Regions from separate parts of the Methylobacterium sp. E-046 genome, predicted to be linked through region 2. Evidence: predicted binding sites of a transcription regulator. Region 2 holds the regulator's gene; each other region holds the start of a gene.
What was found. The regulator PhoB, encoded in region 2, activates phosphate uptake and scavenging genes when phosphate is short. The targets are predictions, from matches to a motif close to TGTCATNNANCTGTCAT.
Positions count from the first base shown of each region.

Region 1: MKK82_RS21545 (calcineurin-like phosphoesterase C-terminal domain-containing protein) is a predicted target of PhoB. The motif match lies at 2,532-2,548, and genes of this name have one in related genera.
Region 3: MKK82_RS01565 (Orn/Lys/Arg decarboxylase N-terminal domain-containing protein) is a predicted target of PhoB. The motif match lies at 1,563-1,579, and genes of this name have one in related genera.

Region 1 is NZ_JAKSYP010000211.1:30,396-36,110, forward strand. It holds gene MKK82_RS34270 (hypothetical protein) at 2-205, opposite strand; gene MKK82_RS21545 (calcineurin-like phosphoesterase C-terminal domain-containing protein) at 788-2,299, opposite strand; gene MKK82_RS21550 (murein L,D-transpeptidase) at 2,644-3,942, opposite strand; gene MKK82_RS21555 (DUF1465 family protein) at 4,404-4,934, shown strand; gene rpmE (50S ribosomal protein L31) at 5,070-5,318, opposite strand; gene MKK82_RS21565 (ABC transporter transmembrane domain-containing protein) at 5,563-5,715, shown strand, end outside.
Region 2 is NZ_JAKSYP010000159.1:98,297-104,011, reverse strand. It holds gene MKK82_RS13815 (aminopeptidase P family protein) at 1-423, shown strand, start outside; gene MKK82_RS13810 (protein-disulfide reductase DsbD family protein) at 542-2,707, shown strand; gene phoB (phosphate regulon transcriptional regulator PhoB) at 2,719-3,414, opposite strand; gene phoU (phosphate signaling complex protein PhoU) at 3,602-4,321, opposite strand; gene pstB (phosphate ABC transporter ATP-binding protein PstB) at 4,438-5,253, opposite strand; gene pstA (phosphate ABC transporter permease PstA) at 5,277-5,715, opposite strand, start outside.
Region 3 is NZ_JAKSYP010000034.1:6,650-12,364, forward strand. It holds gene MKK82_RS01560 (hydroxyacid dehydrogenase) at 294-1,274, shown strand; gene MKK82_RS01565 (Orn/Lys/Arg decarboxylase N-terminal domain-containing protein) at 1,628-3,973, shown strand; gene MKK82_RS01570 (GNAT family N-acetyltransferase) at 3,973-4,551, shown strand; gene MKK82_RS01575 (YceI family protein) at 4,560-5,180, opposite strand; gene MKK82_RS01580 (cytochrome b) at 5,177-5,715, opposite strand, start outside.

The sequences.
Region 1 (5,715 bases), on a different contig from region 2:
ATTACATCCGCGTGCCGGGATCTGTCGGCGTACCCGGGAAGATGTCCGGCTCTGAACCGGGGCCGCCCGGCTCGCCGATCCCCGGATCGTTCACCGGATAGGGCGTGCGCGGGCCGGTGGGGCCGATATCCGGCTCTTCTTCGGGTGTCGGCGGCGGGGGCGGCAGATCGCCGGGCGTGGGCTCGGGAAGGCCGGGATTGGCCATGACGCGGCTCCTGATGGGTTGGGGATGGTGACCAACGGACCGCGCTTCCAGGGGTTCCGGGGCCGGCTCCCTGGCGTCTTCCCCGCCCCGGCCGCGGACGAAACGGCGCGTGTCGCCTCCCGCGGCCATGCTGGGCTCGGAGCTTGGCGGTACGCTTGGCCCGATCTCCCTGGAGCCACGATCCTGCCCCTCGCGATGGATGTCGTCTGAGAGGCCGGATCGATCCTCCCCCGCGCCACGCTGTCCGCGGATGGCGCAGGGGACACCGGCGCGGCACTGCTGCCACGCCGGAACAGGTTCCCGCTCCGGGATCAGGACCAGACCGGCAGGGGCGGGGAAACCGCCGTCGGTGCGGATCCGGAGGCCGAGGCAACCGAGGATCGTGCCCTGGCCTCGTTCAGTGCGATCCGCATCGAGGAGGTCAAGGCCGGCGGCCGCCGGCACGCCCGGACGGTCGCGGCCGACCAGAGCACCGTCACGCACCGCATATCCGACGACCGGGACGCCGTCCGCGTGAACGTCATCGAGGGGTTCGCGGAAGGCGGCCACGGTGTCCGCCTTCCGGCAGCCCGACCGGTTCCGTCAGCCGCGCCCCCGCTCGCCGGCGACCTCCAGCACGGCGCTGGCGCGGATCGGGCGGCCGTACTCGTCGACGCCTTCAACCGTGACGCGATGAACGCCCGGTGCGAGGTCGTCCGGCAGCCGCGCCGTCCAGATGTGGGACGACGGTATTGCCTGGACCCAGCCCTTCTTGGTCTCCGGGTAGCGCTGGAACAGCTCGGCGACGAACGGATCCAGGCGACGAGTCCGCGCCAGCGCCTGCGGGGCGCGGCCTCCGATCCGAAGCGTGAGGTGCGTTCGTGGACCGCCGTCGAAAACGTTGACCACCACAGTCGTATCGGCGAGCGCGTCCTGGGCGACCGACGGCCGCAGGCCCTGCAGGGGCCGGGTGTGACGGATCACCTCCACCGCGCCGGCGCGCGCCTCGCTCTCGAACAGGATGCGCATCGTCTCGTCCGGCTGACCCTGCGCCGGGACGTAGCGCGTGGTGTAGTCGTTGCCGCGGATCGACAGCACGTGGAAGCCGTTGGGCGTACCGTCGCGGCTGTCGGCCGATGGGATGCCGGTGCGCGTGTCCGGGCCGCTCCACCATGAGCCCGAGACGGCCGTGAGGACATGGTGGTGGTGGCCCTTGGCCGGATAGTGGTGCTCGGTGGTGTGGGTATGCCCGGCAAGGCTCAGGACCCTGCGCCCGCCCAGCAGATCGAGGAGCGCGGCCCGGTCGGTCGTCGTCCCGCGCGCGTCGTCCGGCGCCGTGTCGGTGAAGAGCGGGATGTGCATGGCGAGCACGATCAGGGCGTCCCGCGGGATCTCGGCCAGGAGGTTGCGGAGGAAGGCGAGGCCGCGCTCGCCGACCCGTCCGCGATAGGTGTTTGCGCCGAGGGGAACCGGCGGACCGAGCCACTCGACATTGTCGAGCAGGACGAACCACGCGCGCCCCTGCTGGAACGCGTAGGTCGGCGACCCGAACACCCGCTTCCAGGTCTCGCGGCTGTAGCGGGCATCCGGGGCCTGCATGTTGAGGTCGTGGTGGCCCGGCAGGCTGTACCAGGGCACGCCGATCTGGCCCACGATGCGGTTGGACCGGCCGTAGAGCGACAGGTCGTCGAACAAAACGTCGCCAGTGGTCAGGCCGAACGCCGCCGGGATCGCCATCGCGCGGGCGACGGCGGTATCCCGCACGTGGTCGAGCTCGGTGCGGCTCTCGGGCTGGGGATCGGTGAACAGGAGGACGTCGAACTCCGTCGGCTCCTCGGTCCGTGTCAGGGTGAAGTCGATCGAGGCCGGCAGCGGTCCGGTCGGGGCGACGCCCCGGTAGCGGAGACCCAGGTCGACCGGCGTTCCGCCGGGCTGATGGACGTAGGAGTGGCGCGGCACGTTGTCGACGTCGCGCGGCAGGGCGTAGTCCGGCGGCTTGATCACGAAGATCGCGCCGTCCCCCTCCAGCGGCAGGCGGTAGCGGCCCTGCGCGTCCGTGCGCACGACCTCGCGCCCGTTGGAGACCAGCACGCCGGGCAGCGGGACGCGGTCCACCCCGGCGAGGCCGGTCGCCCAGACGATCCCGGTGGCCTCCGCGGCCTCCTCCGCCGTCGCGCGCCCCGCGGGCCAGCCCTAGGCCGGCCAGGCCGGCTACGGTCTCCCGCCGGGTGAGGCGTCCGACTCCGGATGCGGTATCACGCGACATGGGCTGCTCCTGCAACGCAACGCAACGCGGCGTCCGGCTGGCGAGCCGATCGCGCTGTCGCCTGCGGCCAAGCAGATCTGTCTGACGGCCGGATGACAGAAGCGATCCGCAACGCGCGAGGCCCGCATCTCGGCGGAGATGCGGGCCTCGGAACGCTGCACCGGAGCGCGGCGCCGTCACGCGGCGGTGAGAATTACTCCTCGTCGCCGGGCTCGAAGCTCTGCGGCACAGGCTCGGCGCTCGCGACGGGAGTCGGGGCACCGATGGTCGACGGCACGTTCACGCCGTCGCGCTTGTAGATGTCGTCCCGGAACTGCACGAGGCCGTCCGGGGTCGACCACGCAGTGATGTAGGTCCAGTAGACTGGCACCGGCTGTGCGATGTTGGCGTCGATGCGCTTGCCGCTCTCGATCGCCTCCTCGACCTGCTGGCGACCCCAGCCGGGCGTGTCCTTGAGGAGCCAAGTGATGTACTCGCGCACGTTCTGGACGCGGACGCAGCCCGAGGAGATGAAGCGGAAATCGTCGCCGAACACACCCTTGGTGTTCGTGTCGTGCATGAACACGCCGTAGGGATTCGGGATGTTGATGCGCACGATGCCCATCGAATTGAAGTCGGCGCCCGAATCCTGCCGGTAGGTATAGCGCGTGCCCTCGTCGGAGAACCAGTTCACCGACTTCGGCGAGATCTCCTGGCCGTTCCCGAGAATGCGGATCTTGTTGTCCGTGAGGTAGTTCGGATCCTTCTGCATCTTCGGGATCAGGTCCTTCTTCACGATGGAAGCCGGGACCGTCCAGGTCGGGTTGAAATTGATCTGCGTCGCCTTGGTGTTCATGATTGGCGACTGGCGGTCGATTTTGCCTACGCCCGCGGCGTGGAGCGTGACGACCTGACCGTTCTCCACCGTCTCCACCAGCGCGGCGGGGATGTTGGTGATGACGAAGCGGCGGCCGAGATCACCCGAATAGGAGCGCAGGCGCACCACGTTGGTCTCCAGCTGACGCAGCCGCACGTCGGCGGTCACGTTCATGGCCTGCTGGGTGGCGAGGCTCATCGTACCGGTCTGGCTCAGGCCGTGGCGGGCCTGGAAGCGCTTCACGCCGGCTGCGACGTAGGAATCGTACACGCCCGAACCACCGGCCGCCTGATCGAGGTCGCCCGTAACGATGAGGCGCTGGCGGACGGCGGCCACGGCCGGGCCGCGTGAGCCGATCCGCAGATGCTCGGCACCGGAGACCGCGCGCCAGCCGCCGCGGGTGACGATGTCCTTGTAGCGATCGACCATCTGCTCGGTCGCCGTCACCGTCTGAGGCGAGAGGATCGGAACGGTCTCGCGCTGGACCTGCATGCCGGCGGGAGAGGCGTAGTCCTGCGCCCATTCGGCCTGGGCGTAATTGCCCTGGTCGCGCGCCTCGGCGGCGCCGAAGCCGAGCGTGCCGAGGGCGGCGACGCTCAACAGGGCGGTGAACCGGTTTTGTGCCTTCATGCGCATCGGTCGCTGGCTCTGGTCCGGAGTTCGTCAGATTGTGGCGGGGACGGCTTGTCTCCGCGCCACGGTGTCGGTCTGCCGTTAAGACTCCCTATCGAAGGGGCCGGAATATGGCACCGCGGTGCGCAAGCGCACGCGGCAGCGGGATCCGGCCGCTGGGCGACGGCCGCGCGCCACGACCTGTGGCAGGGATGCCATAGCGCGGCGGAGATCCCCCCGCGACGTGCCTCCCGCTCAGGACGGGCCGATGCGGCCAATCCAGCCCTATCGGGGCCTCGTCGCGGCGCAGTGGCATCCGCCTACAGCGGTCTTAAGTTGGCCGCAGGCGCGATATTAAGGTTAAAAAAGGATGAACCCTGATGTCGCCGCCGATCGGCGCTAGGATTGCTGCGTCGTCGGACAGCCAGGGACGCAGCGTCCCAGTTTCGCACGGACAGGGCCGTCGGACGGCACAGGAGAGGCAGATGAACGGCTTCGATGTCACGTTCCGGGACGACCGAGACTGGGTCGATTTCGGCAAGTCCTACGTCCACTCGGACGCCTTCAAGACGCTGTTCCGCGAAGGGATGACGCTCGTCGAAGAGACGGCCGCCTACCTCGACGGCGAAGGTCGCGACGAGTCCCGCCTCGTTTCCCGCGACGCGACGCTGAGCTACGCGACCGAGAGCATGCGCCTGACGACACTGCTGATGCAGATCGCCTCCTGGCTGCTCGTGCAGCGCGCCGTTGCCGAAGGCGAGATGACCCCGGCGGAGGCGCTCCTAGAGAAGCATCGCGTCAAGCTCGGCAGCTCCGAGCCGTCGAAGCCGCAGGATTTCAACCAGCTGCCGGTCCGCCTCCAGCAGTTGATCCAGCGGGCGAGGCGCCTTCACACCCGGATCCTGCACCTCGATTCGCTGATCACCGAGGATCGCCCGACGCCGGCGCCGGTGGAGAGCCCGGTGGCGCAGCAGCAGGGCCTGCTGCGGATGGCGTTCCGGATGGCCGACGGCTGAGGGCGCCGGCCCGGAAGCGAGCGGCCCGGAGGCGCGCCTCTCCGCCACACGGTGCCGCAACGAAAAACGGGCGGCCCCGGAGGGCCGCCCGTTCCGGCCGCGCCGTCCCGAGGGGCGGCGCGCTGTCTCGATCGCTCAGCGCTTGCCGAGGTTGCCGAACCGCGAGTTGAAGCGCGAGACGCGACCGCCGCGGTCCAGCATCTTCTGCTCACCGCCGGTCCAGGCCGGATGGGTCAGCGGGTCGATGTCGAGGTTGAGGGTATCGCCCTCTTTCCCATAGGTCGAACGGGTCTGGTACTCGGTACCGTCGGTCATCACGACCTTGATGAAGTGGTAGTCGGGGTGCTCGGTCCCCTTGGCCTTTGCGGCCGCGTCCTTCGCCATGACCTTTGGTCCCTGATCTGGCACGCCGGCGGGAAGCGCAGGAGGCGCCGCCCGGCCCGGAATGCGGAAGATATCACCGGTTGCACCGAACCGCTGGTTCGTGGCAACGGCACGTCCAAGCCGACCGTGGTGGCGGCCCGCGGCCATTGAACACACGCAATCGGATGAGCGGCGGCGTATACCGCAGGCTTTCTCCGGTCACAAGCGCCGCGGACCGGATGGGGGGACTGACACGTGAGGCGTGATGGCCCGTAAGACCAAGGCCGCCGAAGGTCGGCCCAAAGCCCCGCTGAGCGCGCTTCGGCCGCTGATGCCCTTTGCCCTGCGCTACCGGGGGCGGATCGCCGCCGGACTCGTCGCCCTCATCTGTGCCTCGGCCTCGACGCTGGTCGTGCCG
Region 2 (5,715 bases):
GCGCCGCTCTGGCAGGCGGGCCTCGATTTCGACCACGGCACCGGCCACGGCGTCGGGGCCTTCCTGTCGGTGCACGAGGGTCCGCAGCGGATCGCCAAGACCGGCACCGTGGCTCTGGAGCCCGGCATGATCCTGTCCAACGAGCCGGGCTACTACGCCCGCGGCGCCTACGGCATCCGGATCGAGAACCTGGTTCTGGTCGAGCCCCGCGCGATCGCGGACGGTGAGCGCCCGATGCTGGGCTTCGAGACGCTGACGCTCGCGCCGTATGATCGGCGGTTGATCGAGCCGGACCTGCTCGACCCGGGCGAGCGCGCATGGATCGACGCCTACCATGAGAGGGTGCGGGCGACGCTCGCGCCGGGGCTCGATGCCGAGACGCGCGCCTGGCTGGAGCGCGCCATCGCGCCGCTCTCGGACTGAGCGGCCGGCCGGCGATTTCGGGCGCCACCCATGGTAAGGCCACGATCATGGAACGGCCCGCGCAGCGCATGAAGCACCGCGCGTGAAACCGCGGCCGCCCGGCGCGCGAAGGGACTGCATGATCCGCCTCGCCATCCTGATCCTGGCGCTCGCCGCAAGCCTCCCGGTCGCGGTCGCGCAAGGTTTCCCCCAGGGCTTCCGAACGCCGTCGGACCTCGTGCGGTCCAGCCTCGCCGCCGAGCCCGCCGCGGTGGCGGGCGCGCAGCCCTTCACCCTGGCCGTTCGCATGCAGGTGAAGCCCGGCTGGCACGTCTACTGGCGCAATCCCGGGGATTCCGGCCTGCCCCCGGAGGTGACCTGGACCCTGCCGGCGGGCTTCAACGCCGGGGCGATCCGGTGGCCCGCGCCGGAGCGCATCCCGATCGCCACGCTGATGAATTACGGCTACGAGGGTGAGGTCACGCTCCTCGTGCCGGTCACGCCGCCGCCGAGCCTCGATCCCGCCGACCCGGTCCGGATCCAGGCCAAGCTGACCTACCTCGTCTGCGAGACCGAGTGCGTCCCCGGCTCGGCCGATCTCGCCCTCACCCTGCCGGTGGGGGAGCCGAAGCCCGATCCGGCCAATGCCGAGCTGTTCGCCCGTGCCCGCGCGGCCCTGCCGGTCCCGGCTTTGTGGCCGTTGCGCCTCGCCAGTCAGGGCGACACCCTGCGGCTCGACTTCGCGGCCGGCGGCCTCAAGGCCGACGCCATCCGGAACGTCGCGTACTTCCCGTATTCCGAGACCGCGATCGACAACGCCGCCGCGCAGGTGGCGGCGATCGATGACACCGGGCTGCACCTCACCCTGGCCCGGAGCAGCCCGGCCGAGGCGGTCCCCGGCGCGCTGCCGGGGGTGCTCACCCTCGAGGAGGTGGGCGATGCCGGCACCCGGCGCCTCGCCTTCGCGTACGGCGACGAGCCGGCGCCCGCCGCGGCGGCCTCGTCGATCCCGCCCTCCGCGGCCCCGGTCCCGCAGGTGGCGGCCGAACTCGACGCGCTGACGCTCGCGACCGCGGCGGCCTTCGCCTTCATCGGCGGGCTGATCCTCAACCTGATGCCCTGCGTGTTCCCGGTCCTGTCGATCAAGGTCCTCGGCCTCGTGCGGCACGCGGGCGAGAGCCCGGCCCGGCTGCGGATGCACGGCTTTGCCTACACGGCCGGCGTGCTGGCGAGCTTCCTCGGGCTCGCGGCTGTGCTGATCGCCCTCAAGGGCGGGGGCGCGGCGATCGGCTGGGGCTTCCAGCTGCAATCGCCCCTCGTGGTGGCGGGGCTCGCCTACCTGCTCTTCGCCATGGGCCTGAGCCTGTCGGGTGTTGTCCAGGTCGGCGGGCGTCTCGCCGGCCTAGGCGACGGGCTCGCCCGGCGGGCGGGTCTCGGCGGCTCGTTCTTCACGGGTGTCCTCGCGACCCTGGTGGCGACCCCTTGTACGGCCCCGTTCATGGGCTCGGCCGTGGGCTTCGCCCTGACGCAGAGCGCCGCCGTGGCCCTCGCCGTCTTCGCGAGCCTCGGCCTCGGCCTCGCCCTGCCCTTCCTGGTCCTGACTCTCTGGCCACCCGCGCTCCGAGCGCTGCCGCGGCCCGGCGCCTGGATGGAGACGCTGAAGCAGGTCCTCGCCTTCCCGGTCTACGCCACCGTGGCGTGGCTGGTCTGGGTGCTGGCGCAGCAGGTCGATCCGCGCGGGCTCCTGGCGGCGCTGATCGGCCTCGTGCTGGTGGGCTTCGCCGCCTGGGCCTGGGAGCTGGGGCGCACCGCCCCGCCCAGGACCGGCCGCGTCGCGCAGGGCGCCGCGGCGCTGGCCCTCGTTGCCGTCGCGGGCCTCGCCGTGACCGTGCCGCAGGATCGCGCGACGCCGTCCGCGCAGGCCGCGCATGACGGGATCGAGCCCTTCACCCAGGCACGCCTCGATGCCCTGGTGAACGGCCGCCGGCCGGCCTTCGTCGACATGACCGCGGCGTGGTGCATCACCTGCGCGGTGAACGAGGCGACCTCGCTCAACACCAAGGCCGTGCGAGCCGCGATGGCCGAGCGCGGCGTGACCTACCTGAAGGGCGACTGGACCAATCAGAACCCGGAGATTACCCGCCTGCTGGAGAAGCACGGGCGCAGCGGCGTGCCGCTTTACCTGCTCTACAGCGGCACCGGGGAGCCGCAGGTGCTGCCACAGATCCTCACCGAGGGGGTCGTGCTGGCGGCCCTGCAAGCGGTGCCGGCCGCCGCGGATCGGAGCGCCGCGCTCGTCCGCTGAGCGGGGCCGCCTCAGGCCCCCAGCGAGAAGGTCTCGTCGAACGCGTAGCCGGAGCCGCGGACCGTGCGGATCGGGTCGGGCTGGCGCGGGCCGTTCAGCGCCTTGCGCAGGCGTCCGACATGCACGTCCACGGTGCGCTCGTCGATGTAGACGTCGTGCCCCCAGACGCCGTCGAGGAGCTGCTCCCGGGAGAAGACCCGGCCCGGCGCCAGCATCAGGAACTCCAGCAGCCGGAACTCGGTGGGCCCGAGATGCAGCTCCTCGCCGCCGCGGCGAACGCGGTGTCCGGTGCGGTCGAGTTCGAGGTCGCCGGCCGCCAGCCGGTCCGAGACATGGGCGGGCTTGGCCCGGCGCAGCAGCGCGCGGATCCGGGCGAGGAGCTCCGGCACGGAGAAGGGCTTGACGATGTAGTCGTCCGCCCCCGTCCCCAGCCCCCGGATCCGGTCGCCCTCCTCGCCGCGGGCGGTGAGCATGATCACCGGCAGCCGCTCCGTCTCGCGGCGCGCCCGGATGCGGCGGCAGAGCTCGATCCCCGAGAGACCCGGCAGCATCCAGTCGAGCAGGACCAGGTCGGGGATCCGCTCGGCCAGGAGCAGCTCCGCGTCGTCGCCCCGCGCGGCCGAGTCCACGACGAAGCCCTCGGCCTCGAGGTTGTAGCGCAGCAGGGTGGTCAGCGCCTCCTCGTCCTCGACGATCAGGACTTGCATGCTCACGTTCGATGACCCGTTCACGAGGCGGCGCCCTTCGGCCTGCGGAGACGCCGGCTCCCTCCGGAGCGGGCGCTCAGGCGGAGGCTGCGGGAGGCGCCGCTCAGCCTCAACCCGCAGCCTCCGATTCTCTGGCGCCGCCCGACAGGACTGAGCGCGCCGCGGCGCCTGTGTCGAGGCGGTTCGGCTACGGAGCCTTGCCGCCGTCCACCGTCGCGTAGTTCGATGCATCGTTCTTCGGCCGGTCGCCCGCCAGCGTCTCGCCCGTGGCGAGGTAGTGGATCGTCTCGGCGATGTTGGTCGTGTGGTCGCCGATCCGCTCCACGTTCTTGGCGCAGAACAGGAGATGCGTGCAGAACGAGATGTTGCGCGGATCCTCCATCATGTACGTCAGGAGCTCGCGGAACAGGGAATTGTACAGGGCGTCGATCTCGCCGTCGCGCTCCCAGACATCGTGGGCCGCCTGGATGTCGCGGCTCGCATAGGCGTCCAGCACGTCCTTGAGCTGCCCCTCGGCGAGGTCGCTCATGTGGCGGACGCCCAGCACGATCTTCTGCGCCGGCGCGTGGTCGGAGATCGCCACGACGCGCTTGGCGACGTTCTTGGCGAGGTCGCCGATCCGCTCCAGGTCGCCGGAGACGCGGATCGCCGAGATGGTCTCGCGCAGGTCGATCGCCAGCGGCTGGCGCCGGGCGATGAGGAGCACCGAGCGCTCCTCGATGTCCCGCTGGAGCGCGTCGAGGCGCTTGTCGGCGAGGATCACCGCCTGGGCGAGCGCGTCGTCGCGGCGCACGAGGGCGTCGGTCGCCTCGGCGGTCATCTTCTCGGCCACGCCGCCCATCTCCGAGATCGAGCGACGCAGGTCCTCCAGGTCGGTGTCGTAGGAGCTGACGATATGGCCGGGCATGGTGGATCCTTCGATAAGGGCCCGCGGATCGCGATCCGCGGGGTCTGGCGGGGATCCGCCGCCCCGCCGCCGCGGCGGCGAATGCCGGTATGGTTCGGCGGAGCGTCCGGCTCGTATCAGCCGAACCGCCCGGTGATGTAGTCCTGCGTGCGCCGCTCCGCCGGATTCATGAACATCCGGTTGGTCGGACCGAACTCCACGAGCTGACCGAGATACATGAACGCGGTGAACTGCGAGATCCGCGCCGCCTGCTGCATGTTGTGGGTGACGATCACGATGGTGAACTCGTCGCGCAGCTGCTCGATCAGCTCCTCGATGCGGCCCGTGGAGATCGGGTCGAGCGCCGAGGTCGGCTCGTCGAACAGGATGACCTCCGGCCGCTGCGCCACCGTGCGGGCGATGCACAGGCGCTGCTGCTGGCCGCCCGAGAGGCCGGTCCCCGCCTGCCGGAGCTTGTCCTTCACCTCGTCCCAGAGGGCGGCCTTGCGCAGGGATTCCTCCACCCGCACGTCGAGCTCGGCCTTCGGGAGCTTCTCGTAGAGGCGCAGGCCGAAGGCGACGTTGTCGTAGATCGACATCGGGAACGGCGTCGGCTTCTGGAACACCATGCCGATGCGCGAGCGCAGATCGTTCAGGTCGACGGACGAGGCCAGGATGTTCTCGCCGTCCAGCAGGATCTCGCCCTCGGCCCGCTGTTCCGGATAGAGGCTGTAGATCCGGTTGAAGCAGCGCAGCAGCGTGGATTTCCCGCAGCCGGAGGGGCCGATCAGCGCCGTGACCTGCCGGTCGTTGAAGTTGATCGAGACGTCCTTCAGGCCGTGGAAGCTGCCGTAGTAGAAGTTCAGGTCCTTCACGGCGATCCGCACCGGGCGGCTCTCTTCGGCGCGGTTCCGGTTCAGCTCGACCGTGGGGATCGCGGAGGCGGCGTTCATCGTCGTATCCTCGAAGGGGGGGCTCAGCGCGCGGTCTGCGGCTTGATCACGAAGCGGGCGACGATCGACAGCGCCAGGATCGAGCCGGTGATCAGCAGCGCCCCGGCCCAGGCCAGGCCTTGCCAGTTCGGATAGGGTGACAGCGCGAACTGGTAGATCATCACCGGCAGGTTCGCGACGCCGCCCATCAGGTCGGGCGAGAACCAGGAATTGTTGTTGAGCGCCGTGAACAGGAGCGGCGCCGTCTCGCCCGCGATGCGCGCCAGCGCCAGGATGATTCCGGTCACGATGCCGGCCGAGGCGGCGCGCCACGTCACGCTCATGATCACCTTCGAGGGCGGGGCGCCCAGCGCCGCGCCGGCTTCCCGGAGGGTCCCCGGCACGAGGCGCAGCATGTCCTCGGTGGTGCGCACGATCACCGGCACGGCGATGATCGCCAGCGCCACGCCGCCGGCCCAGCCC
Region 3 (5,715 bases), on a different contig from region 2:
GTTCCGCGGCGGGCAGAGCGACGACGCCGAAATCCGTATGTGGCTGCGCCGCATTCCGGAGCCAGCCTCCGCTCAAGGTTAAGCTTGTGTTTCCCGTGAAACATCGGCCCTCCAATAGGAACGGATCGGCGCGCGCCGCGGGGCCCCGCGCCTGCCTGCCGAGCGTTCCACCGGCCCCTGCACCAAGCAGACCGCCGGGTGAGGCGGTTGCCACCTCGGCGGCGAGCGCCCAAGAGGATTGCGGCAAAGGACTTGCCGCCCCTCGCTCATCATCCGCAAAGGCTGCCTCGCCCGTGATCACCGGTCCGTGCCTCATCGTCCAGCCGATCCACGCGGCGGGCCTCGACCGGCTGCGTGCGGCGGGGTTGGAGCCGCGCCCCGCCAGCGGCACCGACGCCGAGACCCTGGCGCGCGAGGTCGCCGGATGTGTCGCCGTCATTACCCGGAACACCGGCTTTCCGGCCCAGGCCATCGCGGCGGCGCCGGATTTGCGGGTCATCGGCGTGCACGGGACCGGCACCGACCACGTGGCCAAGACGGCGGCCACCGAGGCCGGGATCGTCGTGGTCAACACGCCCGGGGCCAACGCCGTATCGGTGGCCGAGCAGACCCTGGCGCTGATCTTTGCCCTGGCGAAGGCGCTGCCGGGCGCCGACCGCTCGGTCCGGGATGGCGACGACAGCTTCAAGTTCACGGCTCGCCTCGTCGAACTCGCCGGCCTGACCCTCGGCCTCGTCGGCTTCGGGGCGATCGGGCAGGCGACCGCCCGGCTCGGCACCGCCCTGGGCCTGCGGGTGCTGGCCTACGGGCCGAGCCGCCCGGACGCCGATTTCGCCACTGCCGGCGCCCTGCGGGCCCCCTCGGTCGACGCGCTCCTGGCCGAGGCCGACATCGTTTCCCTTCACGTACCGTTGACCCCGGACACCCGCGGGCTGATCGGCCGGGACCAGCTCGCCCGGATGAAGCCGGACGCGTTCCTGATCAACACCAGTCGCGGCGGTCTCATCGACGAGGCCGCCCTGGTCGAAGCCCTGGAGACCGGCACGATCGCGGGCGCCGGTCTCGACGTCTTCGCGCAGGAGCCGCTGCCGGCAGATCACCCCCTGGCCCGCCAGGCGCGGGCGATCCTGACGCCCCATGTCGGCGGCTCCACCGGGGCGGCCCTGATCCGCACCGCCGAGACCGCCGCGGCCCGCGTGGTCGATGTGCTGGCCGGCCGGCGGCCGGGCGGGCTGGTCAATCCGGCTGTCTGGGAGCGGCGCCGCGCGCCGTGATGCCCGGAGGCGGCTTGCCGCCGCGAGCTCTGAAGGGCGCGGCCCCCTCCCGGACCAGAGAGGAGGCCCGCGCCCGATCCCGACAGCGCGGCGCAGCAAGCCTCCCCCGTTCGCTCCTCCATCAAGCCCCTGGCGGGCACGCTCGAGATCCGTGGCGGGAATGCGCGGAGCGGTCGGACCCGCGTGAGCATCGCAGTTCGCGACGGCCGGACCTCCGCGGACGCGCGGGGCTCCTGACCGGCCCAGATCACGCGTTTCGTCCGGACCGCGACCGCCCGCCGCGCGCCGTGTCATGCAATCGTCGCAGACGGGCCGGAAAGCCACCCGCTGCATCCGAGGCCAGAGAGGGCTCCATGGACTTCCACCGCCGCTTCACGGTCCTGATGTGCGCTCCGGCCTTCGACCCGGATGACCTGGAGGGCGCGCGGGTCAACCAGATCGTGGCGGCCGTGGAGCAGCGCGGCTTCGAGGTGGTGCGCGCCCGGCGGGTGGAGGACGCCGCCATCGCGGTGCAGACCGACGCGGCGGTCGGCTGCCTCGTGGTCGACTGGGGCAAGCGCGGCCTCGACGGCAAGGCCGCCGCCCTCATCGACATGATGCGCAAGCGCGGCCTGGAGATGCCGATCGTCATCATGGTCCGCCGCAAGCGGCTGGAGGACATCCCGGTCGAGCTCCTCGACTTCATCGACGGCTACATCTTCCTCGCCGAGGAGACGCCGGAATTCATCGCCCGCGGCCTCGTCAGCCGGGTGACGCAGTACGCCCAGACCCTCAAGACGCCGTTCTTCGGCGCGCTGGTCGACTACGCCGAGAAGGGCAACCAGCTCTGGACCTGCCCGGGCCACAACGGCGGCATCTTCTACAACCGGTCGCCGATCGGCCGGATCTTCGTGGAGCACCTCGGCGAGGCGATCTTCCGCGACGATCTCGACAACTCGGTGCTCGACCTCGGCGACCTCTTGACCCACGAGGGGCCGGCGCTGAAGGCCCAGAAGGAGGCCGCCAAGATCTTCGGGGCGGAGAAGACCTACTTCGTCCTCAACGGCACCTCGGCCTCGAACAAGATCGTCCTGTCCTCCCTGGTGGCCGAGGACGACCTCGTCCTGTTCGACCGCAACAACCACAAGGCGGCCCATCACGGCGCCCTGTTCCTGGGCGGCGGCATCCCGATCTTCCTGGAGACCGACCGCAACGCCTACGGGCTGATCGGACCGATCTTCCACGAGGCCCTGGACGAGACCCGGATCCGGGAGAAGATCCGCCGCAACCCGCTGGTGACCGATCCGGAGGCGTGGCGCCGGGAGCGGCCGTTCCGCGTCGCGGTGATCGAGCAGTGCACCTACGACGGCACGATCTACGACGCCCAGGAGATCCTGGAGAAGATCGGCCACCTCTGCGACTACATCCTGTTTGACGAGGCCTGGGCGGGCTTCATGAAGTTCCACCCGCTCTACGCGCGGCGCTTCGCCATGGGGCTGACCGGCCTCGATGAGACCTCGCCCGGCATCGTCGCCACGCAATCGACCCACAAGCAGCTCGCGAGCTTCTCCCAGGCCTCGCAGATCCACACCCGGGACGGGCACATCCGCGGCCAGACCCGGCGGGTCGAGCACAAGCGGCTGAACGAGAGCTTCCTCGTCCACGCCTCGACGTCGCCCTTCTACCCGCTCTTCGCCTCCCTCGATGTCGGCGCCCAGATGATGAAGGGGCGCTCCGGCATGATCCTGTGGGACGACACGATCCGGCTCGGGATCGAGTGGCGCAAGAAGGTCCGGGCGATCCGGCGCGAGTTCGAGGAGAACGAGCGCGACCCGGCGCGGCGCTGGTTCTTCGATCCCTTCGTGCCGGACGTGACCCGGAACGCCGACGGCGCCGAGGTGCCGTGGGAGAGCGTGCCCACCGACGAGCTCGCCGCGACGCCTCGCCACTGGGAGCTGAAGCCGGGCGCCCGCTGGCACGGCTTCACCCACGTGGCGCCGGGCTACGCCATCACCGACCCGAACAAGCTGACGGTGCTGACCCCCGGCTTCGACCGGCACACGGGGGCCTACGCGGAGCACGGCGTGCCGGCCCCGATCGTGGCGCAATACCTGCGTGAGAACCGGATCGTCGCCGAGAAGAACGACCTGAACTCGCTGCTCTTCCTGCTGACCCCGGGGGTCGAATCCTCCAAGGCCGGCACGCTGATCTCGGGCCTCGTCGCCTTCAAGCGGTACCACGACGACAACGCCCCGCTGGAGGAGGCCATGCCGGAATTCGTCAACCGCCGGCCGAACCGCTACCGCGGCGTGCGCCTGCGCGACCTCTGCAGCGAGCTCCACGCCTTCCACCGGGAGGCCGGCACCTCCGCGCTGCAGCGGCGCCAGTTCGCGCCGGAACACCTGCCCGAGATGGTGATGCCGCCCAAGCGCGCCGCCCAGCTGCTGACCCGCAACAAGGTCGACTACGTGCCGATCGCCGAGGCCGAGGGGCGGATCGCCACCACGCTGATGCTGGTCTACCCGCCGGGCATCGGCACGGTGCTGCCGGGCGAGCGCCTGGACGAGCGCGCCAAGCCGATGCTCGACTATTTCAAGATGTTCGAGGCCTCGGCCAACCTGTTCCCGGGCTTCGAGGCCGAGATCCAGGGCGTCTACCGCGAGGTCGACCCGGACGGGCGGATCCGCTTCCACACCTACGTGGCGCGGGAGGGGGCCTGATGGAGATCGAGGTCGAGGCGCCCGGCCTGCTCCCGTCCCGTGCCTGCCCCGACATCGTCATCCGCGCCTCCTCGGACGCCGATGTCGAGGCGATGGTGGCGATCTACGAGCACCATATCGGCAAGGGCGTGACTGATGTCGGCGTCGCCGAGGAGGACCGGCTGCTCCCCGACGACCTGAAGCGGCGGCGCAAGACCATGCGCAAGAAGCGCCTGCCGCACTTGGTGGCCGACCGGGACGGCGCGGTGGCGGGCTACGCCTACGCGGTGCCGTTCCGGAAGCGCCCGGCCTACCGCTACACCCTCAAGCACTCGATCTACGTGCATCCCGACCACCTCCATGCCGGGATCGGCCGACGGCTCCTGCCGGCCCTGATCGAGGCCTGCGCGGCGGGCGGCTACCGCCAGATGATCGGCTACATCGACGCCGAGAACGCGGCGTCCCTGCGCCTCCACGAGGCCTGCGGGTTCGAGCGGGTCGGCTACCTGCGGGCGGTGGGCTTCAAGTACGGCCACTGGTCGGACAGCGTGATGGTCCAGCGCGCGCTGGGGACGGGGTCGGGGGACCGGCCGGGGTAGCGGGTGGCTCAGTGGCCTGAGGCGGACCGCGCCGTCGCGACGAGGTCGACCTCGACGCCGACATCGAGCGCCACCCACTGGCCCGAGGCCCAGGCCCCCTGCCCGACGCCGAACTCGGTTCGGACGAGACCGACCCGCCCGGTGGCGTGCGCCGCGCCGCCTTCGACGGCCAGGTGGAACGGCAGCGTCACGGGCCGGCTCGTGCCGCGGATCGTCAGCGTCCCGGTGGCAGCGTAGTCGCCCTGCCCCTTGTCGACGAAGCGGGTCGCCTCGAAGCGGGCCGTGCTCGACCCCTTGACGTCGAACCAGTCCTTTTGCGGCAGGGCCTCGTCGCGCTGGACGTCCCCGGTCCGCGCGCTGGCGAGGTCGACCAGCACGGTCGCGTGCCCCGCCTCGGGCTTGGCGGGGTCGAACTCCACCGCGGCCTCGAACCGCTCGAACCGCCCGGTGAACGGGACGCCGACCTGCACGCCCGAGAACCGGATCGCGCTCTTGGCCGGATCCACCGTCCACTCGGCGGCGGAGGCCGGCAGGGCCGCGCCCGGGAGCGCGCCCAGCAGCGCCCCCAACAGCACCCCAGAGAGTGCTCTCTGGGGCGCCGCGAGCCGGCCGAGGTGACGCGTGTTCATCGGGTGGGCTCCACGATCGGGGCGGTCGACGGCCGGCGCCCCGGCAGCATGCGGCGCAGCACGTCGTCGCGCAGGAGGAAATGGTGGCGCAGGGCCGCCGCCACGTGGACGGCGAGCAAAGCCGCCAGGACCCACGCCCCCAGGGCGTGGACCCGCTTGAGGATCCCCTCGGCGGCGGCGGGGTCGGGGACGAGGCCCGCCAGCGGCAGGTGCGGCCAGGGCACGATCCCGTACAGCACCGTCGGGATGTTGAACGGCGACAGCGAGACCACGGCCCAGCCGGTCAACGGCAGCCCGACGAGGAGCAGGTAGAGCAGGTGATGCGCCGCCGCGGCCGCCCGCCGCTCCCGTGCCGGCATGCCGGCCGGTTGCGGCGGCGGCCGGTGGGTCAGGCGCCAGAGGACCCGCAGGGCCGTCAGCGCCAGCACGGTGACGCCGACCGACTTGTGCCACTGGTAGAGCTGGAACTGGCGCAGCGGCGCCAGGGCCGCGTGGGTCATGGTCAGCCCGATGCCGATCAGGACGAGCACCGCGA